DNA from 3 places in the Amycolatopsis sp. lyj-84 genome. Region 2 is predicted to be linked to each of the others. Evidence: riboswitches for the same ligand, from Rfam matches in the RefSeq annotation. Region 2 holds a riboswitch; each other region holds the start of a gene.
The links. Region 2 has a riboswitch for S-adenosylmethionine ahead of ACLJRM_RS32595 (aminotransferase class V-fold PLP-dependent enzyme). Riboswitches for the same ligand answer to the same signal wherever they lie in the genome.
Positions count from the first base shown of each region.

Region 1: another riboswitch for S-adenosylmethionine. It lies ahead of thrC (threonine synthase); the one in region 2 lies ahead of ACLJRM_RS32595 (aminotransferase class V-fold PLP-dependent enzyme).
Region 3: another riboswitch for S-adenosylmethionine. It lies ahead of ACLJRM_RS27360 (methionine ABC transporter ATP-binding protein); the one in region 2 lies ahead of ACLJRM_RS32595 (aminotransferase class V-fold PLP-dependent enzyme).

Region 1 covers NZ_JAJPWO010000021.1:34,770-42,023, forward strand. The annotation lists gene rpsT (30S ribosomal protein S20) at 149-409, shown strand; gene holA (DNA polymerase III subunit delta) at 627-1,613, opposite strand; SAM riboswitch class I at 1,749-1,881, shown strand; gene thrC (threonine synthase) at 1,894-3,159, shown strand; gene ACLJRM_RS40670 (ComEC/Rec2 family competence protein) at 3,177-5,582, opposite strand; gene ACLJRM_RS40675 (ComEA family DNA-binding protein) at 5,579-6,304, opposite strand; gene ACLJRM_RS40680 (DegV family protein) at 6,451-7,254, opposite strand, start outside.
Region 2 covers NZ_JAJPWO010000013.1:45,173-52,426, forward strand. The annotation lists gene ileS (isoleucine--tRNA ligase) at 1-159, shown strand, start outside; gene ACLJRM_RS32575 (penicillin-binding transpeptidase domain-containing protein) at 364-1,968, shown strand; gene ACLJRM_RS32580 (ArsR/SmtB family transcription factor) at 2,012-2,695, shown strand; gene ACLJRM_RS32585 (potassium/proton antiporter) at 2,807-4,285, shown strand; gene ACLJRM_RS32590 (M23 family metallopeptidase) at 4,428-5,105, shown strand; SAM riboswitch class IV at 5,269-5,383, shown strand; gene ACLJRM_RS32595 (aminotransferase class V-fold PLP-dependent enzyme) at 5,416-6,792, shown strand; gene ACLJRM_RS32600 (hypothetical protein) at 6,812-7,254, shown strand, end outside.
Region 3 covers NZ_JAJPWO010000009.1:286,338-293,591, reverse strand. The annotation lists gene ACLJRM_RS27375 (transglycosylase family protein) at 4-1,383, shown strand; gene ACLJRM_RS27370 (DUF222 domain-containing protein) at 1,442-2,377, opposite strand; gene rsmA (16S rRNA (adenine(1518)-N(6)/adenine(1519)-N(6))-dimethyltransferase RsmA) at 2,568-3,407, shown strand; SAM riboswitch class I at 3,713-3,803, shown strand; gene ACLJRM_RS27360 (methionine ABC transporter ATP-binding protein) at 4,013-5,023, shown strand; gene ACLJRM_RS27355 (4-(cytidine 5'-diphospho)-2-C-methyl-D-erythritol kinase) at 5,145-6,110, shown strand; gene ACLJRM_RS27350 (ABC-F family ATP-binding cassette domain-containing protein) at 6,178-7,254, shown strand, end outside.

The sequences.
Region 1 (7,254 bases), on a different contig from region 2:
GAGATCCGCTCCGGGACGACTGTTAAGCTGGCCCTTCACCGCTGTGTGGCATTCCGTCATGGAGGAAACCCGCGCCGCTTTCACGAGCGCGCAGGGCCGGTCACAGCGCGGCGGTGAAACCACCGAGAGAGTCAAGAGGAGCGCCCCCGTGGCCAACATCAAGTCGCAGATCAAGCGCATCACCACCAACGAGAAGGCGCGTCAGCGCAACCAGGCGATCCGGTCCTCGGTGAAGACCGCGATCCGCAAGTTCCGCGAGGCCGCCGACTCCGGCGACAAGGCCAAGGCCCTGGAGCTGCAGAAGGACGCGGCCAAGAAGCTGGACAAGGCCGTGACCAAGGGCGTTCTCCACGCCAACCAGGCCGCCAACAAGAAGTCCGCGCTGGCGAAGCGCGCTAATTCTCTTTAATCGCGCGCTGACGTAAACGCGCCGAAGGGGCGTCGATCCGCTTGTCACTCACGTGGCGCGGGGAGGCGCCCCTTCATCGCGTTTACGTGGGCCTTCGGCCCAAGGGAGGGCGCGCGACTGGTGAAGTCTCGCCGTCGCGCTGACGCGCTTTCGGCGAGACAGTCCGCCGGTCGGGTTGTCGGGCGCGTTGACCTTCGGGGTTGGTCCGGCGGGTGTGTTAGCGGCTGGGGGTGCCGTGTGCGGCGACGACCTCCAGGACGGCGCGTTCCAACGCGTACTCCGGGTCGGCCGCGGCACCCTTGACCTCGGCGTTGAGCCGGGCGACGATCCGCATGGCGGTGGCGAGACCGTCCTGCCCCCAGCCGCGGGCCTGCCCCTGTGCCTTGCGTACCTTCCACGGCGGCATCCCCAGCTCGCCCGCCATCTGGTTCGGGTTCCCGCGACCCGCGCCCGACACTCGCGCGATCGTCCGGACGGCGTCGGCGAGGGCGTCCGCGACCAGCACGTACGGAACGCCCAACTGCATCGCCCAGCGCAGTGACTCCAGCGCCGCCGCCATGTCGCCGGCGACGGCCTTCTCGGCGACGGCGAACCCGTTCACGTCCGCGCGGCCCCGGTGGTAGCGGCGGACCGCCTGCTCGTCGACCGCTCCCCCGGCGTCCGCGACGAGCTGGGTCGCGGCCGACGACAACTCGCGCAGATCCGAGCCGACGGCATCGATCAGCGCGAGCACGGCCGCACCGTCGATCTTCCCGCCGACCCGGCGAACTTCGTTGCGGACAAAGGATTCCCGCTCAGCCGCCTTGGTTAGTTTCGGGCACTCGACGACCTCCGCCCCGGCCTTCTTCAAGGCTGCGGGAAGCGCCTTCGCGGCCTTGCTCCGGCCGCCTCCGCTGTGCACGACGACGAGCACGATGCCCTCGGCGGGCGCCTTGACGTAGGCCATCACCCCGTCGGCGAGCTCCTGCGAGATATCGTGCGCGGATTCGAGGACGATCACCCTGCCCTCGGCGAACAACGAGGGGCTGACCATCTCCGCGAGCGCGGGGACTGTGAGGTCGGACACCCGGATCCGGGACAGATCCGCTGTCGGATCGGCCGCTTTGGCCGCGTCCGAAGCGCTGCGGACCGCGCGTTCGATCAGCAGCTCTTCCTCACCGAGAACCAGGACCAGCGGCGATGGGGCGGAAGCTTGCGTCGTCACGGTGACGATCCTCCCACTCGTCCTCTCGGGTGCTTTGTCCGGTGACGTGTTCCGGGCACGGTGGCCCCACCCGAGCCTCATGTCGTACGGTGTTGGCGAGGCGACGCGATCGAACGCGTGCCGACAATCGAATACCGCTCATCCAGAGGGGCAGAGGGAACGGCCCGATGAAGCCCCGGCAACCGGCGTCAGCCTGTCATTCCGCGATCGCGGGATAGCTGACGAACACGGTGCCAATTCCGGCCCGCCATGGCGGGGCAGATGAGGAAGGAACCTCGCGATGACCGCAACCCTCGGCACGACCTCCACCACCAAGACCCCGGATCTCGGACCGGCCGTCGAACTGGTGTCGAAGGAAGAGGGACACCGGCAGCCGCTCGCCCCCGAATTCGTTTCCGCCGAGGACTTCTCGCCGCTCGAAGTCGCCTACGACTTCGGCCGCGTGCGCCGCGAGGACATCGAAGCCGGGCCGAAGAACATCTGGCGCTACAAGAAACTCCTTCCTGTTCCCTCGAACGTCGAGGAAATCCCCAACACCGAACCCGGCGCCACCAGGCTCATCCAGGCCGACAGGCTCGCGAAGGCGTTGGGCGTCAAGAAGGTCTGGGTCAAGGACGACACCGGCAACCCGACCCACTCGTTCAAGGACCGCGTGGTCGCCGTCGCGCTGGCCGCCGCGCGCGAGTTCGGGTTCGACGTGCTCGCCTGTCCGTCGACCGGCAACCTGGCCAACGCGGTCGCCGCCGCGGCGGCCCGCGCCGGCTGGCGGTCGGTCGTGCTGATCCCGAAGACCCTCGAGCGCGCCAAGATCCTCACCACCGCCGTGTACGACGGCGACCTGATCGCGGTCGACGGCAACTACGACGACGTGAACCGGCTCGCCACCCAGCTCGCCGCCGAGCAGGAGAGCTGGGCGTTCGTCAACGTGAACGTCCGGCCCTACTACTCCGAAGGCTCCAAGACGCTGGCCTTCGAGGTCGCCGAGCAGCTCGGCTGGCGGCTTCCCTCGCAGATCGTGGTGCCGATCGCCTCCGGTTCCCAGCTCACCAAGGTGGACAAGGGTTTCCGCGAGTTCGGGCAGCTCGGCCTCGTCGACGAGACGCCGTACAAGGTGTTCGGCGCGCAGGCCACCGGCTGCTCGCCCGTCTCGGCGGCGTTCCGCGCCGGCCACGACGTCGTCCAGCCGGTCAAGCCGGACACGATCGCCCGTTCGCTGGCGATCGGCAACCCGGCCGACGGCCCCTACGTCCTCGACGTGGTCAACCGCACCGGCGGTGCGATCGAAGACGTCACCGACGAAGAGGTCGTCGAGGGCATCCGTCTGCTCGCCCGCACCGAAGGCGTCTTCACCGAGACCGCGGGCGGCGTCACCGTGGCGACGGCCAAGAAGCTCATCGAGACCGGCAAGCTCAACCCCGACGAGGAGATCGTGCTCCTGATCACCGGTGACGGCCTCAAGACCCTCGACGCGGTCGAGGACAAGGTCGGCCCGAAGGCCACCGTCAGCGCCTCGGCCGACGCGGTCCGCGAGGCTCTCGGCATCTGAGTTCCCGGCGGCCCGCCTCACGAACGAGGCGGGCCGCGGGGCTCACCCCGGCGCGTCAGGGCGAGGCCTCCCGCGTCGGAGACGACCGCTGTGTCGCCGTCCGTGTCCGTCCTGGCGATCGCGGCACCGACCGCCCCCAGATTGTCCAAAGTGGACTTGTTCGGATGACCGTAGGTGTTTCCGGCGCCGACACTCACCAGTGCGACCCTCGGCGCGACGGCGTTGAGAAAATCCGGTGCCGTGTAACGACTTCCGTGATGCGGGACCTTCAAGACCTCGGCACGCAGATCGGCCCCCTCGGCCATCAGGTCGGCCTGGGCGGCGAGTTCGACGTCGCCGGTCAGCAGCAACCGGCCCGCCGGAGTCCCGGCACGCAGGACGACCGAACCGTTGTTGATCACCGTGCCGTCCTGTTCGAGGACCGAGCGCCGGGTGACGTATCGCGGCCCGAGTACGTCCAGCGACAGTCCGGGCCAGTCCAGCCGTTGCCCGATCCCCAGTTCCAGCAAGGGAATCCCGCGGCGTGCGGTCTCGTCGGCGACCTGCCGCCACGCCCAGGCGGGAGCCCTGCCCGGACCGACGGCGACCGCCCCGACCGACCGGCCCTCGAAGACGGATTCGAGACCTCCGATGTGGTCGGCGTGCAGATGGCTCAGCACGATCAGCGGAACGCGGTCCACCCCTAACCTGCTGAGGCATTCGTCCACCGGGCCTGGTTCCGGCCCGGTGTCGACCAGGATCGCCCTCCCGGGCTCGGCCGTGGCGAGGACGACTGCGTCACCCTGTCCGACGTCGCAAGCAACAGCGCTCCACGACGCCGGTGGCCACGCCGGGGCCAGCACCCGCACCGGCACGAAGACGAGGAGCCCGCCGGCCAGGGCGAGCGCCAGCAGGATCCTGCCGTGACGCAGCCGGATGGCGAGGAGCAGCACGACGAGCAGGCCGCCCGCCAGCAGCCCGCCCCACCAGCCATCCGGCCAGTCCACGACCGCTCCCGGCGCGCGGGCGCCATGGCGGGCCACGGTGATGAGCCAGCTCGCCTCGGGTTCGGTCAGGCGGACGAGCAGCCTGCCCGCCGACGGCCACCATGGTCCGAGAACGGTCGCGAGCACGCCGAACACGGTGGCCGGGGCGACCACGGGCGCGGCGAGCACGTTGGTCACCACCGAGACGAGACTGACCGATCCCGCCATGCCCGCGATGACCGGCGCCGTCATCACGAACGCGGCCAGCGGGATGGCCAGTCCCTCGGCGTAGCCGGCCGGAACTCCGCGTCCGACCAGCCACTCGGCCCACCTCGGGGCCAGCAGTACCAGCCCGGCCGTGGCCAGCACCGAAAGCGCGAACCCGAAGTCGGCGGCCATCGCGGGATCGGCCACGACGAGCCCCGCCACCGCGAACGCCAGCGCGGGCAGCGCCGAACCCCGGCGCCCCAGTGCGAGCGCCAGCAATCCGACCGCCCCCATCACCCCGGCGCGGAGCACGCTGGGCGCGGGCCCGGCGAGGACCACGAACCCGGCGAGCCCCGCGGCGGCCGCGGCGGCGGACGTCCGCGGCCCGACCCGGAGCACTCGCAGGAGGAGAAGGATCGAGCCGCAGACGATCGCCACGTTCCCACCGCTCACGGCCATCAGGTGGGACATGCCGGAGTCCGTGAACTCGCGCTCGACTCTGGGGGACAGTGTGCTCGTGTCCCCCACGACCAGTCCGGGCACCAGACCGGCCTGCTCCTCCGGGAGGACGGCGCACAGGTCCCGGAGCCCGGTGCGCAGCGATTCCGCGGCTCGCTGCCACCAAGGCGCCGGTCCGAGTGCCGACGGCGGACCTCGCACCGAGAGGACCGCGACCGTCAGTTCGGCCCCCTCTGCCGGTGCGAGCCGTCCGGAGGCGGTGACCTGCTGCCCGGGCAACAGGTCCGTCCACCCCTCGGCGGGAGCGAGCAGCAGGATCCGGCCTGCCGAATCCACCACCCGCTCCGCCGCCACCACGGCGTCCACCGTCGCGGCGATGACCACCAGGCGGGTGCCTGCCCGGCGATCGGCGTATCCGGCACCGCGGACCGGACGTGGCCGCTCGGTGACCACCACCCTCATGGTGGCGTCGCTCCCCCGTGCGGCGGCGGCACGGAGGTCGTCCTGCTCGGCGGCCCGGATCCGCAGCGCCACCGGACCGGCGGTGAGCACCCCGAGGACCGCGAGCACGCCCAGGCCCGCCACCCACCGGGACGCCGTCCGGCGGGCACGGACACCGGCGGTGATCGCGAGCACCACGGCGGCCGCACCGCAGAGCATCGTGATCCACCAGCCGCCGAGCAACCCGGAGAGAGTGCCGAGCCAGGCCGTCGCCGCGGCCGGTATCAGCCGCAGATCCTGACCTCGCCACGACGTGGTGTCCACTTCGGACGGATCGGCGGACGGGTTCATCCGACGGACACCAACTCCCGGATCTTCTTGAATTTTGCTTCGCCGATCCCTTCTACGTCACGGAGTTGCTCGACCGTGGTGAACCCGCCGTGCCCGGACCGCCAGTCGACGATGCGTTTGGCCATCACCTCGCCGACCCCGGGCAGGGAGTCGAGTTGCTCGGCCGTGGCCGTGTTCAGGTCGAGCTTCCCGGTGGGTGTTCCTGTTCCGGCCGCGGCCGGAACAGGAACACCCACGGCCACCTGCTCGCCGTCGGTGAGCCGCCGGGCCAGGTTCAGCCCGGTCAGATCCGTTCCGGGCGGTGCCCCACCGGCCGCCGTGAGGGCATCGGCGACCCGTGCGCCCGGAGGGATCGTGACCAGGCCGGGTTTGAGCACCCGGCCGACGACACTGATCACCAGAGGCGCCTTGCCCGCCGCGGCGGGGGCGTCTCCGGCGGCCTTGGCCGACGGCAGGGGCGGCGGGGTCTCCGCCCCTGGCCGGTGTCCGAACAAAGCGATCGCGCCGGTCACGATCACGGCCACCGCGATCAGCACGGCCACCACGGCCACCCACCGCCGGTTCACCGGAACCCCGTCCGCCGTGAACCGGGCGGGCACCCAGCGGCGGACGAGCCTGCCCGAAGGCGGGCCCTGGGCGGCGGGCGGCGACAGCTGCGCGGCCAGCCACGCCAGCCTGGCGTTGGCGGAGGAGCCCGGTGGACGGGCGGTTTGGTCGAACACGTGACCGACGCTACGGAGCGGGGGCGGCGGGCGGCAGTGGAGAATCGCGAGGCTGTGGACAAGTGGGGTGTTGTGGACAACCCGGCCCCGGGCGGGACCGGATCACCGGTTTCCGTCGGGGCCGTGTGGGATGGTGGCGGGTTTCCCTAACCCGCCCGCTGGATCACGACACCGAGCACGCCGGGACCGGTGTGGGCCCCGATGACGGCGCCGATCTCCGACACCACGCACCCCTCCGGGCAGTCGATGGACTCTTCCAGCCGGTTGGCCAGTTCGACGGCGCGTTCCGGCGAGGCCAGGTGGTGGACGGCGATGTCGGCGAGTCCGCCGTCTGCCGCTTTCACGGCGAGTTCGACCAGTCGCGCCACCGCGCGATTCATCGTCCGCACCTTTTCCAGCGGCTGGATCTTGCCCTCGGACATGTGGAGCACCGGTTTCACCGCGAGCGCCGTGCCGAGCAAGGCCGCCGCCGGGCCGATCCGGCCGCCACGGCGCAGGTATTCGAGGGTCTCGACGGCGAACAAGGTCTCCGAACGGCTCACCGCGTCGACCGCGGCGGCCTCCACCTCGGCCGGATCGGCCCCGTCCGCGGCGGCGCTCGCCGCTCGCAGGGCGGCGAAACCGAGTCCCATCGCGGTGCTGCGCGAATCGACGACGCGCACCTTGTCCGGCCCGACCTCCTGGGCCGCGAGCACCGCCGCTTCCCAGGTCCCGGACAACTCACGGGACAGATGGACCGACACGACGGCGTCCGCGCCTTCGGCCAGGGCCGCGCGGAACTCCTTGACGAACTCGGCGGGGGTCGGCCGGGACGTCGTCACCATGCTGCGTTTGCCGAGCGCTTCGGCCAGGGCCGCGGGGCCCATTTCGACGCCGTCGAGGAACACGACTCCGTCCACGAGGACGTGCAACGGGACCACCCGGATCCCGTTCCGTTCGGCGAAGCCTTC
Region 2 (7,254 bases):
GACGCGCCGGAGGACGTGGTCACGGCCGCGAAGACGCACGAAGAGTTCATCGCTTCGGAGACCTTGGCGACTTCGGTGGCCTACGGCGCCGTCGCCGACGGCTCGGCCGGAACGGTCGGGGAGGGCACCAAGGTGACCGTGGCGGTCGCCAAAGCCTGACCGCGAGTGAAATGAAGGGGACTTTCATTGCAAAATTTGCAATGAAAGTCCCCTTCATTGCGTCCGGGGAGGTCCCGATCACCGGGATCACGAAAAGGATTCGGAACCGTCGCTTTCTCGCCGCCGCGCCGCCTCGCGCGGGGGAAATCGGCAGGCTGGCCCGGGGCGCGCGAAGTACGCGCCGTACTGGGGGAGAGCGAGTCCATGAGTCCTGCCCGGAAAAGAGGGATCCTGATCGGCGCCGCGCTGGCGGTCGTCGCCATCGTGGTGGCCGCGGTGGTGCTGCTGGTCAAGGAGGATCCGGCGCCCGCCGCCACCGGCGGACCCGGGGAGCCGACCGAGAGCGCGAGCCAAAGCCCCGCCCAGGTCGCCGCCCGGTTCCTGCGGCAGTTCGACACCGGTGACCTGACCGGTGCGCCGGTCGACGATCCGGCGGCGGGCACGGCGGCCCTGTCCGCGGCGCGCGCCGCGCTCAGCGGGGCGCCGGTCAAGACGTCCCTGGGCGAGGTTCCGACGACGCCGGGGGACGCGACCACGACGTCGGCCACCTTCCACGCTTCGTGGACGTTCACGGGCAACAGCGTCTGGAAGTACGAAGGCAAGCTGGAGCTGGTCCGCAACTCGGGGAAATGGGTCGTCCGCTGGGCGATGTCGGTGATCCACCCGAAGCTCGAAGCCGGTCAGCAGCTTTCCGTGGCTCCCGTTTCGGCGAAGCCGGTCGTGGCCGACAGGGACGGCAAAGCCCTCGTCGGCGGTGACGCGGCGGGTGTCGCGCCGATCCTGCAAGGGGCGCTGTCGAAGGTCGCGTCCGAGCAGAACGGCGGCTCCGGGACGCCCGCCACCGTCACCGTGTCGCGGGTCGATGCCTCCGGCAAGCCGGTCGAAACGCTGTTCGGGCAGGCGGGCGAGAGTGACAAACCGCTGGCTTCGACCTTGAGCGTGGCTTCCCAGAGCGCCGCGCAGAAGGCCGTCGACGGCTTCCAGGGGCCGGCGATCATCGTCGCGATGAAGACTTCGGGCGAACTGCTGGCCGTCGCGCAGAACGGCGCGGCCGGGAACCAGCCGAAGGCGCTCAACGGCCTCTATTCGCCGGGTTCGGCCTTCAAGATCGCCACGGCGACCGCGGCGCTGCAGAAGGGCGGGATCTCCGCCGACTCGCCGGTGGCCTGCCCGGGCAGTGAGCAGATCGGGACCCGCACGCTCAAGAACGAAAACGGGTTCGACCTGGGGACCGTCTCGCTGAAGACGGCCTTCGCCGCCTCGTGCAACACGACCTTCGGGCGGCTCGCCGGGCAACTGCCCGCGGACGGCCTCGCGAAGGCCGCGAGCCAGTACGGCCTCAACGCCGACTTCGAGATCCCGGGACTGGCGACCGAGACCGGCAAGGTGGAGCCGTCGGCGGGCGGCGACGAGCAGGTCGAGGCCGGGATCGGGCAGGGAAGGGTGCAGGTCAGCCCGCTGGGCGCGGCGCTCATGGCCGCCACCGTCGCCACGGGGAAGCCGGTGGTGCCGAAGCTGTGGCAGGGGCTCGAGACCAAGGTCAACACCGGCTACCAGGCCCCGCCCGCCGGGGTGCTGAACCAGGTCCGGGCGATGATGCGCGAGGTCTGCACGACGGGGACCGCGAAGGCGCTGAAGGGCAGCGGCGCCGTCTTCGGCAAGACCGGGACGGCGCAGTTCGGCTCGGGTGCCGACGCCAACGGCTGGTTCGTCGGGTATCGCGGCGACGTCGCGTTCGCCGTCATGCTCGAGGGCTCCAACGATTCCGGGCCCGCGGTCCGGCTGGCGGCGAAGTTCCTGGTGGGCTGACGTTTCGGCCCTCGCCGAACCGTGCGTCTTCTACGGTGAACTCATGGAAACGATCGCCTTGGCCGAGGTCGCGGCCGTGCTCGCCGATCCGAGCCGCGCGTCGATGTGCCTCGCGCTGCTCGACGGACGTGCCTGGACGGTGACCGAGCTGGCCGGAGTGGCCGAAGTGGCCGCGTCGACGGCGAGCGAACACGTGACGAAGCTGACCGAGGCAGGCTTCGTCGTGCGGGTCAAACAGGGGCGGCACAGCTACGTCCGGATCGCCGACCCCCGGGTGGCGGAGCTGATCGAGCATCTGGCGCAGCACGCCGAGCATCGCCCGGTGAAGGGGTTGCGCTCGTCGGTCCGGGTGAAGCGGCTCGAATTCGCCAGGACCTGCTACGACCACCTCGCCGGGACGGTCGGGGTCGCGCTGCGGGACGGGATGCTCACCGCCGGGCTGATCGACGAGGCCGACGGCCTGACGTTGACCGCTCGCGGACGCGAGGTGCTCGGCGCCCTCGGGGTGGAGATCGCCGAAAGTCGCCGTCCGATGCTGCGTGACTGTCTCGATTGGACAGTGCGCCGTGATCATTTGGCGGGCCGGGTCCCCGCGGCGTTACTGTCTCACGGAGTGAGCGCCGGCTGGTTGTCCCGTGAGGGCAACCGCGCGGTGAAAGTCCTGCCCGCGGCGGAGAAACCGTTCGCGGAACTCGGGGTGGACCTGGTGGCCCTGCGGAGTCCGTAAAGGACAGTCTGTAACACAGGCTATCCGGACGGTTTTCGACCGGTACACGAACGAGTGACGACCACCGCCTCACTATTCTGGAGCCCTCACGGCGACCGGACGGGAGGCGACATGGAGCAGCTCCCGCTCATTCTCGGTACCGGTGGTGCCGTCCTGCTCGTCGCCGTGATCGCCGTCCGCGTGTCGATCCGGGTCGGTCTGCCCTCGCTACTGCTCTACCTGGGCATGGGGGTGCTGCTCGGCGAAGCCGGGTTCGGCATCCAGTACGACAATCCCGAGCTCACCCAGTCGCTCGGCCTCGCCGCGCTGGTGATGATCCTGTCCGAAGGTGGTCTCACCACCCGGTGGACGGCCGTGAAACCCTCGCTGGGCATCGGAATCGCACTGTCCACAGTGGCCGTCGCGGTGAGTATCGCGGTCACCGGCGCCGCCCTGCACTGGCTGCTGGGCCTCGACTGGCGGATGGCGTTGCTGTGGGGCGCGGTGCTCGCCTCGACCGACGCCGCCGCGGTGTTCTCGGTGCTGAGATCGGCGGGGGTCGGGAAGCGGCTCGTCGGCGCGCTGGAGATCGAGTCGGGCATCAACGACGCCCCGGCGTACATCGCCGTCGTCGTGCTGGCCGAGGGCACGACCATCGACTGGTCGCTGCCGCTGCTGGTGGTCTACGAACTCGCCGCCGGGCTGGTCATCGGCCTGGCCTTCGGCTGGATCGGCGCGCACGCGCTGCGACGGGCCGCGCTGCCGGCGACCGGCCTGTATCCGCTGGCCACGGTCGCCGTCTGTGTCGTGGCGTACTCGAGCGGGCAGCTGGCGCACGCCTCCGGCCTGCTCGCCACCTATGTCGCGGCCCTGGTGCTGGGGAACTCGAAGCTGCCGCACCGGTCCGACACGCTGTCCTTCGCGGAGGGGCTCGGCTGGCTCGCGCAGATCGGGCTGTTCGTCCTGCTGGGCCTGTTCGCCTCGCCGAGCAGGATCTTCGAGAGCCTGATCCAGGGGCTCGTCGCGGGCGCCGTGGTGCTGCTGCTCGCCCGTCCGCTGTCGGTGGTGCTGTCCGCGCTGCCGTTCAAGATCCCTTGGCGAGAACAGGTGTTCCTGTCCTGGGCCGGGTTGCGCGGGGCCGTCCCGATCGTGCTCGCGCTGATCCCGCTGTCGTCCGGGGTGCCCGGTGCGCAGGAGCTGGTCGACGCCGTGTTCGTGCTGGTCATCGTGCTGACCCTGCTCCAGGGTGCGACGCTGAGCCCGCTCGCGAGAGTGCTCGGGCTGACCCAGCACGCCCAAGCGCACGAGATCGACGTCGACTCCGCGCCGCTCGACGAGATGGGCGCCGACCTGTTGCAGGTCCGGATCAATCCCGGGTCGAAGATGCACGGCGTCTACCTGGCGGAGCTGCGGTTGCCGATCGGGGCGACGATCAGCCTGCTCGTGCGCGACGGCATCGGCTTCACGCCCAACAAGGACACCCGGCTCCAGGAACGCGATCAGTTACTCGTCGTGACCACGTCCGACGCCCGTGACGCGGCCGAACGACGCCTCCGGGCCGTCGACCGTGCCGGACGCCTCGCCAGGTGGAAGGGCGAATCCGGCCAATAGGTCACGAGATCGCACCAGCCTTTCGTCGGTTGATCTCAGAAAATTCACTACGAGTTGTTCCCTTTTGTACTCCTTTTGGATTACTTTCCCCGCAATCCACTCCATCGAATGGGTGAGTGTCACGGGGTAAGGAGTACGCAAGGTGACGAAACTTCCTGTGCGGTTCGCCGGTCTGGGGGCCGCCGCCGTCCTCGTCGGGGTGGTTCTCTCGACGCCGGCCGCGGCCGCGGGCGCGTTCCCGGCGTTCGGCTTGCCGTTCGACACCGGTCAGGCGGTCTATTCGGCGGGGATTCACTCGGACAACGGGACCTCCGGCGTGAAGAACGCCATCGACTTCAGTCCGGGGGACAAGACCGTTCGCGCCCCGCTCGCGGGGACGGTCCGGATCCAGCACTGCGACGGCGGCGACTGGGTGACCGTCGACCACGACGGCGGCTGGCGGACCGGGTACTACCACATGGAGGGCATTTCGGTCACCGACGGCCAGCGGGTCGTCCCGGGCGACGCCCTCGGCCGGACCGGCAACGCGCTGCCCTGCGGCGGCAGCAGCACCGGCGCCCACGTGCACTTCACCCTGTGGACCCTGCCCGCCGTCGCCAAGGGCGGTGACTCGCGCGACTTCGGCGTCGGAGCGGGCAACTGGAACGGCATGTCCTACGACGAGGTCTCGACCAAGGTCGCCGAGGCCTACGGCGAAGCGGTCGACGGCAAGACCTTCGGCGGCTGGCAGTTCGCCGCGGGCACCGATCAGTACTCGGGTACGGCCACCGAGGTCTCGTCCCGCGCGACCATCCCCCTGCCCGGCCGATTCCGCGTCTGACCTCCCGCGATCAGTCCTCTGGATGCGGTAGTTGCGCGTGCAAGTACCGCAACCGGAGGACGAAACGCGGGGGTTCTCCTCGGTCGCGGAAGGCGTGACCGGCGTCTCAACATCCGGACGAGGGGTGGCTCGATCGCGGGTGCATCCGCTAACTTCGTTCGTAGGTCACGAGTGTCAGCGTCAAGCCCCGGCTAGCTGACCGGCAACCCTCCTTCCGCGGTGGGGTGCCCCGGGTGAGGACCTGGCTCGTCGCGTGGTGCGGCGGGCAAGCGCGGGATCCTCGTCGGGTCCCCAGGCCCGGAGGATGACGATGACTCTCGCTCTCGAACGCACCAGCACCCCCGCCACCCCCTCCGCCACTGTCGCGGAAACCGTTGCCACCCGCGAAATCCCGGCCGTGGCGTGTGCCGATCTGCGGGTCCCGCTGGTCACCGGCGGCGACATCGGGTACGCCAACCTCGACCACGCGGCGAGCGCTCCCTGCCTGGACAAGGTGCGCGACGCCGTCGACGAGTTCCTTCCCTGGTACGCCAGCGTCCACCGCGGCGCCGGGTTCGCTTCGCAGGTCTCCACCAAGCTTTACGAGCGGACGCGCGGAATCCTGCGGGACTTCGTCGACGCGCGGTCGACCGACACCGTCGTGTTCACCCGCAACACCACCGATTCCTTCAACCTTCTCGCGCGCAGCCTGCCGAAGCACACGTCGGTCGTCGTGTTCGACACCGAGCACCACGCCGCGCTGCTGCCGTGGAAGGGCCCGAACGTCCGCCGGATCCAGACCCCGCGCACCCGCCTCGCCGCGGTGTCCGCTGTGGACGAAGCGCTCGCGGACTGCCCTCAGGGCCCGCGGCTGGTCGTCATCACCGGCGCGTCCAACGTGACCGGGGAACTGTTGCCGGTCAAGGAGATCTCCGCCGTCGCGCGGCGGCACGGCGCCCGGATCGCGCTCGACGCCGCGCAACTCGCGCCGCACCGCAAGATCTCCCTGCGCAAACTGGACGTCGACTACATCGCGATCTCGGGGCACAAGCTGTACGCGCCCTTCGGTGCCGGTGCGCTGATTGGCCGCGCCGACTGGCTGCGCGCCGCCCAGCCGTACCTCGCCGGTGGCGGCGCGACGAAACTCGTCACCCGCGACTCCGAAGACTTCGGCGTGGTCTGGAACGCCGGAGCCGAGCGGCACGAAGCCGGTTCCCCCAACACCGTCGGCGTCTACGCGCTCGGTGTCGCCTGCGAGACGCTGGCCGGGAACTGGGACGCGATCGTCGCCCACGAGGACGAGTTGCTGGCACGGCTGCGCCGTGGTCTCGCCGGTGTCCCCGGTTTCGCCGAGCTGCGGCTGTTCGACGCGCCCGTCGACCGCGTCGGCACGCTGAGCTTCGTCGTCGACGGCTTCGACCCGGGCTGGCTCGCCGCGGTTTTGTCCGCGGAGTACGGCATCGGCGTGCGGGACGGTGCGTTCTGCGCGCACATCGCGACCAAACGACTCATCTCCGCCGCCGGTTCGACCGGCCAGCAGGCCGTCCGGGTCAGCCTCGGCCTCGGCAGCACCGCCGAGCACGTGGACCGGCTCGTCCTGGCGCTGCGCCAGATCGTCGCCCGCGGCGCCCGCTGGCAGTACGAGAAGCCGGAAGGCCGCTGGGTGCCGGAGAACGACCCGCGGGAGCTTCCCCCGTTCTGCGCCTGACCCACTACTCTCCCCTCGCATGGGGAGCGAGCGACCGCGTTACTGGTTTCCGCTGGCGTTGCTGGGTTTCGCCCAGCTGACGGTGGTGGCCTTGTCCGTCGGCACGAGTCCGGTCGACTACACGGCCTACGGGAACGGTGGCCTGTTCGGTTCCGTCCACAGCGTGGAGATGAGCCGTGAAGCCGTGTCCGCCGTTTCGGTCGTCGGCAGGAGCCGGATGGACGACTGGCTGTTCGCCGTGTTCGCGGTCTACCTCGGCACCGTGCTCTTCTATGCCTTCCGGTCGAGGCGCCTGCCGTGGTGGAAGGTCCTCGCGATCGCTCTCGGCGGGCTGGTCGCCATCGTGCTGGCGGATCTGGTCGGCTACTGGGAACTCGACATGGACGGCGACGCGCGGAGCGCGATCCTGGTGACGCTGGGCCTGGTCCTGCTCGCCTGGCTGGACCGCAGCGTGCTGGTGCT
Region 3 (7,254 bases), on a different contig from region 2:
GCCGTGCTCGACCGCGACACTCACTACGGCGAGCTGGACTACTCCGACGATCCGCGCATCACGCACCAGGACGTCCTGGCCGCGCTCGGCTCCGACGCCGAAACCCTGATGGCCGAGATCGACGTCGATGTCGACGAGCTGATCCGCCTCATCAGCGCCGAGACCACCATGCTCCCGCCGATCGTCATTCCGGACGAGATGGCCGAGGACCGCACCGCGGGCGCGGCGATGAAGGCCGCGACCAAGGACGAGGTCATCGCGAGCGCGACCCGCGTCTGGAAGAAGCGTTTCCTCAAGGGAACCGTCATGGCGGTGCTGCTCACCCTCGGCGGTGGCGGCGCGGCCGCGATGGCGATGAACAAGAGCGTCACGCTCGACATCGACGGCAAGCAGCAGACCGTGCACAGCTTCGGCGACACGGTCGGCGAAGTCCTCGAAGACGCCGGTCTTTCGGTCGGCGCGCACGACTCCCTCTCGCCCTCGCCCCAGGCCGAGGTCGGCGACGGCGGCGTCATCAAGCTGGAGCGTGGCCGCAAGCTGAACCTGATCGTCGACGGCGCGCCGCAGCAGGAGTCCTGGGTCCGCGCGGCCAACCTCGGCGAAGCGCTGAACCAGCTTGGTCGCGCTGACCTCGCGAAGGCCGGCACCTGGACTTCGCTCCCGCAGAACGGTGAACTCCCGCTCGAGGGCGCCACCGTCGAGGTCAGGACCCTCAAGAACGTCACCGTCTACGACGGCGCGAACGAACCGCGCAAGGTTCAGACCAACTCGGTCACCACCAAGGAATTCCTCGGTGAGCTGCGGATGACCCTCGGCCCGGACGACGAGGCCGTCGGTGGCCTCGACGTCAAGCTGGTCGACGGTGCAGAGGTCCACGTCAGCCGGACCGGCGTCACCATGGTCAAGCAGAACGAGGAAATCGCGCCGCCCGAGCAGAAGGTCGACGACCCGGAGCTCGAAAAGGGCAAGACCAAGGTCGAAGACCCGGGCACCCCGGGCCAGAAGACCGTGACCTACAAGGTCACCAAGCGCAACGGCAAAGAGGTCGGCCGCGAGAAGGTCTCGGAAGAGGTCATCACCGAGGCCAAGCCCAAGATCGTCAAGGTCGGAACGAAGAAGCCTGCGGACCCGGTCATCGGCGACGCCGGCGCTTGGGACCGCATCGCGCAGTGCGAGTCGACCGGCAACTGGGCCGCCAACACCGGCAACAGTTATTACGGTGGCCTGCAGTTCAACAAGAGCACCTGGGACGCCTACGGCGGCTCGCAGTACGCCGCGTACCCGCATCAGGCCAGCAAGGCCCAGCAGATCGCCGTCGCCGAGAAGGTCCGCGACGACCGCGGTGGCTACGGCGCTTGGCCGCACTGCGGCAAGAAGGCCTGACAGCCAGAAAATTCTCCTTCCTGAGGGTCATCTGTGGGTTCCGCCCGCAAGGTGGCCCTCAGGCCGCTTTGGGCTCCGATGCGGATGAGGTTCGCGCGCCGGGTCTCGGTCTCGACAGCCGTGCCCACCAGCGCGGAGGCCTTATGTGGGCCAGATCCCGTACTCGTTCAGGTTTCTCGACAGGCTCCGCGTGCGGAGGCTGCTCGGCGGCCTGCTCCGAGCTTCGCCGAGGCAAGGGGATCTCCGGGCCGTCTGCCGCGAGATCCACGATCTCCGCGAAAGCGTCACCACGTCTCTCCGCCGGAGTGCGGTCGTCGGGTTCTCCGTTCGGGGCCGGATGTGCCAGTGGCACCAGAAGCGCGTTCAAGCGGGCACCGGTCTCGGGATCGAGGTTGCCGCGCAGGTCCCACCGGCCGGTGCGTTTCTGACGCAACCAGAATTCGCTTCGGGGGTTTTTCGAGCCGGGGTCCTTGGTGTCACCTCCGTCCGGATCGAGACGCGCGAGCAGGTCTGTCCCGGCGATCGTGACGTCGCGCGGTCTCGCGACGCCGGCAAGATCGACCAGGACCTTCTCGGCGTCGAGCCGGGTGTCTGCGGGGACGTGCTCGGGCAGCCTCCGCATCACCTTGACGATTCGATCGATGCTGCCATCGGCCAGTACGCCGGTGGCGGCCGCGGCTCCGGTCAAAGGCGCGACGGGCGGAGTGGAAGTCCCGTCGCGCGAGCGTCTCGAGTTGAGCGCGAGTGCCCGACCGGTCACCTTCTGCGCCTCGGCCCGGGGGACCCGGGCCACATGCTCGTAGAAGACGGCGATCGAGTTGTATCCGTAGAGCTCTCGGACACCTCGTGACTCGATTTCGGCCAGGATCTGGCCGACTTCGGCGAACAGACGTCGCCCTTCGCGCAGCCGTGTCTGCAACTCGTCGAGAAGCAGCTCGGGGTCACCTTCCGGCAGATTGAGCGGGAAGGCCTTGGGAGTGTTTGTGCTGGTCATCCCTCGATTGTCGGCCCAGAGTCGAACGAATGCACGGTATCGATCGGGTAGATGATGATCACGCTCCGGCGATGCCAACTTGCACCGATCACTCTTGCGTGGGAAGCAGGCCGGTTTGGAAACTGCGGATGGATGATGCGGGCGGGTCGGGCGATCGGAGGCGCCCGCCAGGGCTGGCTACGATCGTCGGGTGACTGAACTGCTCGGGCCCGCGGAGATCAGGGCGTTGGCGGCCGAGCTGGACGTCCGGCCGACCAAGAAGCTCGGCCAGAACTTCGTGCACGACCCCAACACGGTGCGCCGTATCGTCGACCTTTCCGGGGTCGGTGAAGGTGACGTCGTACTGGAAGTCGGACCGGGCCTCGGCTCACTGACGCTGGGACTGCTCGCGACCGGCGCCGAGGTCGTCGCGGTCGAGATCGACCCCGTGCTGGCCGGGCGGCTGCCGAACACCGTGGCCGAACGCGGCGGAGCCGAAAGGCTGACGGTCGTCGGGGCGGACGCTCTGCGGATCAAGGCGGACGACCTGCCTGAACGGCCGACGGCACTCGTCGCGAATCTGCCGTACAACGTCGCCGTTCCCGTCGTGCTCCACCTGCTCGCCGAGTTGCCGTCGCTGACCAGCGGTCTCGTGATGGTCCAGACCGAGGTCGCGGACCGCATGGCGGCCGGCCCGGGGAGCAGGACTTACGGCGTCCCCAGCGTCAAGCTCGCGTGGTACGGGAAGACGCGCAAGGTCGGCGCGGTTCCCCGCTCGGTGTTCTGGCCCGTTCCGAACGTGGATTCCGCACTGGTCGCTTTCGAGCGAGGCGACGACGTCGTGTCGTCCGTGAGCCGGGAGCGATTGTTCGCGGTGGTCGATGCGGCCTTCTCGCAGCGGCGGAAAACCTTGCGTGCGGCGTTGGCGTCCTGGGCCGGCTCTGCCGAACGCGCGGGGGAGTTGCTCGAGAAAGCGGGTATCGACCCCAAGACCCGCGGCGAGCAGTTGGACGTTCATCAGTTCGCTCGGATCGCAGCGGCGACCGACTGACCACGGCAGGCAAGACCGTCTCGCAGGCTGACACGGGCCCGGTCAGGGGAGCGGTGTTTCCCCTGTTGCAGCTGTGACCGGCACCGCGCGGAAGCGAGTTGGTCAAGGTCAGCACGACTGCGTAAATCCTCTTCTGGATCTGCATGATCCAAACCTGTCTTAGCAGGCAGGGGCTCTGGTCCGGCACGATAACACTCGCCGCCTTCCCATTATATGGACAGGCGATCCTGTATGATGGACGCGACCAGACGTGTGATCTGCGCCTACGTGCTTGCTTTCATCCAGTGGGATCGGTTTTACTCAGTGAGCCATCCCGAGCGACTGAGAGACCTGGCTCGCCGAAGTCGCAGCAACCACCCTCCACAGGGCAGGTGCTACCGCCAGGACCGATGGAGGCTGTGCCTAATGAACAGGGTCACCCACCCGCTCCTGCTGACCAGGCGACGCGTAGTCGACGAAGGTCGCCGCACGGTAAGTGCGTGTCGACGCTCAACCGTTACTGCCTGAGTCTTTCCCTTACCTCTGAAGCCTGTCCGTTCGGACGGGCAATCGGTGACGGTTGGCGCGCTCGAAAGAAGCAGCGCCCCATTCGCATGGAGCCCTTCGTGATCACTGTCGAAAACTTGTCCAAGTCCTTTCCTCTCAACGGAAATCCCGTCGTCGCCCTGCGCGATGTCAGCGTGGACATCCAAGCCGGCTCGCTGTTCGGAGTCGTCGGTCCGGCCGGCTCCGGCAAGTCCACCCTCGCTCGTTGCATCGGGCTTCAGGAGCGCCCCGACCGAGGTGTCGTCCGCCTCGACGGCCTCAACACCGGGACCCTCGACGGGCGCCGTCTGCGGGAAATCCGCCGTCAGGTCGGTGTGGTGAACACCAAGGCGGAGTTGCTCGCCGAGCGCACCATCGCCGGCAACATCGCGTCGCCGCTCGAACAACTCGGCCTCGACGGGCCGCAGCGCCGTAACCGGGTCGGCAATCTGCTCGATCTGGTCGGACTCACCCCGCGAGCGGGGCAGCGTCCGGGCGAGCTGACCGAGGGGCAGCTGCGCCGGGTGGCCATCGCCAAGGCATTGGCCGCCGGACCTTCCGTGCTCCTGGCCGACGACCCGACCGCGGGTGTGCAGCCCGAGGAATCCGGCGCGGTCCTGACCGTGCTCGACCGTGCGCGTGCCGAGCTCGGGGTCACCGTGCTGCTCACCACTCCTGACGCCGGCGTGGTGCGCCGTGTCTGCGACGACGTCGCGGTCCTGGAAGCCGGGGCGATCATCGAACGCGGAACCGTGCTCGACCTGGTCTCCGACCCGAACAGCCGGACCGCGCAGGCGCTCCTGCCTTCGATCGAAACCGGCCGTGCGCAGGCTTCGAAGTACGACCGCGCGGTGGACGTCGTGCTCGTCGGCTTCGCGTCGGTCGGTGCGCTGCTGCCTGAGGCGGCCGGTCGCTTCGACGTCGAACTCGCCACCATCGGAGGCGGCCTCACCCGGATCGGCGACACGCCCGTCGGCCGGTTCCGCCTCGGTGTGCGTGGCGAGCGCGCGGATGCCGCACTCGCCTGGATCGCCGAACGTGGTGGCCACGTGACCCACCCGGTCCGCGGGCCGCAGGGCGTCGCTGCTTGATTCCCCGACGAACGGGCCGCTCAGGACGAACTCTGTCCAGGGCGGCCCGTTTGCGTCCGCGTCGTCCTGTTCTCTTTCTCCTGGTGGCAGTACAAGTGGAGCGGGCACGTAGGCTTGTCTCGTGCTCGCCGTCGTACCGCCCCCAGTTACCGTCAGGGTTCCCGCCAAGGTCAACCTGCACCTGTCGGTCGGTGACGTACGCCCGGACGGCTACCACGAGCTGGTGACCGTTTTCCAGGCGCTTTCCCTGACCGACGAGGTGACTGTCGCGGTCACCGAGGAGCCCGGCATCGAGGTCTATGGCGAAGGTGAAGGTTCCGTACCGACAGGGGCCAACAACCTCGCCTGGAAGGCGGCGCAGGCCCTGGCGGCCCACGTCGGCAAGGCCGATGGCGAGTCCAAGGTCCGGGTGGTACTTCGCAAGGGCATCCCGGTAGCGGGCGGGATGGCCGGGGGCAGTGCCGACGCGGCCGCGACCCTGGTCGGGCTCGCGTCGCTGTGGAAGCTCGAGATCTCCCGAGACGAACTCGCTGGTATCGCCGCCAAGCTCGGCAGCGATGTTCCCTTCGCGCTCTACGGCGGGACAGCGTTGGGCACCGGCCGGGGTGAGCAGCTGGTGCCGGTGTTGTCGAGGCACACGTTCCACTGGGTCCTGGCGTTCGATCAGCGCGGTCTTTCGACCCCGCGGGTGTTCGGCGAGCTCGACAGGTTGCGTGAAGAGGGCAGCCCGCCGCGGATCGGTTCGCACACTCCGGTGGTCGAGGCACTGGCGTCCGGTGACCCGCGGCAGCTGGCGTTGCTTCTCGGTAATGACCTGCAGGCGGCCGCGGTCTCGTTGCGTCCCGGGCTTCGCCGGACGTTGCGGGCTGGAGTCAACGCGGGTGCGCTCGCCGGCACCGTGTCCGGATCCGGGCCGACCTGCGCTTTTCTGTGCGCGGACGCGCAGTCGGCCGTCGAGGTAGCCGCGGAACTGTCCGGCGCTGGTGTCTGTCGTACGGTGCGCGTCGCGCACGGGCCTGTTCCCGGAGCCCGGCTGGTGGGCGGGGACGACGCGCCGCGGCCGGCGCCGCCTCGGGTGCACGCATGAGGATGTCCGAAATGGACATCGACTAATTCGTTGTGGTGCAAGCTTTTTGGAAAGGATCGGCTGAGGCATGGCCAACTTGGTCAACCTGGAGTCGGTGAGCAAGTCCTTCGGGGTGCGCCCGCTGCTCGACGGTGTTTCGCTCGGTGTCGCGGAGGGGCAGCGCATCGGCGTCGTCGGTCTCAACGGGGGCGGGAAGACGACGCTGCTGGAGGTCCTCGCGGGGATCAGCGAGCCGGATACGGGGCGGGTGAGCCAAGTCCGCGGCCTGCGGATGGCCGTGGTCACCCAGCGGACCGAACTCCCCGTCGGCAGCACGGTCGGCGACGTCGTGCTGGAGCGCTACGGCGCGGAGCACGAGTGGGCCGCTGACGCGCGAGTACGGTCCATTATGGACGGTCTGGGGATCACCGCTCTCGGTGTCGAAAAATCGACGACGAATCTGTCCGGTGGCGAGCGCCGCCGTGTCGCGCTGGCGGCGGCCCTCACGGGTGAGCTGGACCTCGTGGTCCTCGACGAACCGACCAACCACCTTGACGTCGAAGGTGTGCGCTGGCTCGCGGATCATCTGCTCAACCGCAGGATCGCGGTCGTGGTCGTGACCCATGACCGGTGGTTCCTCGACACCGTCGCGAGTGTGACCTGGGAGGTCACCAACGGTCGCGTCGAGCAGTACGAAGGCGGTTACGCGGACTGGATCTTCGCGCGGGCCGAGCGAGCGAGGCTGGCGGCGACGGCCGAGGAGAAGCGGCAGAACCTGGCACGCAAGGAGCTCGCGTGGCTACGTCGTGGTCCGCAGGCCAGGACTTCGAAGCCGCGCTATCGAGTCGAGGCGGCGGAGGCGCTGATCTCCGACGTGCCGGAGCCGCGTGATTCGGTCGAATTGCAGGCGTTCGCCCGGCGACGGCTGGGAAAGACCGTCCTGGAGGTCGAGGACGCCACTTTGACCGTCGGCGACCGCACCCTGCTCGATCACGTCACGTGGCGGATCGGTCCCGGCGATCGGATCGGCCTGGTCGGCGTCAACGGGTCGGGCAAGACGACGCTGCTAAAGCTGCTCGGTGGTGACAAGGAGCCTGAGACTGGGCGCCGCGTCCAGGGGAAGACGGTCAGTCTCGCGCATCTCCGGCAGGAACTCGACGATCTG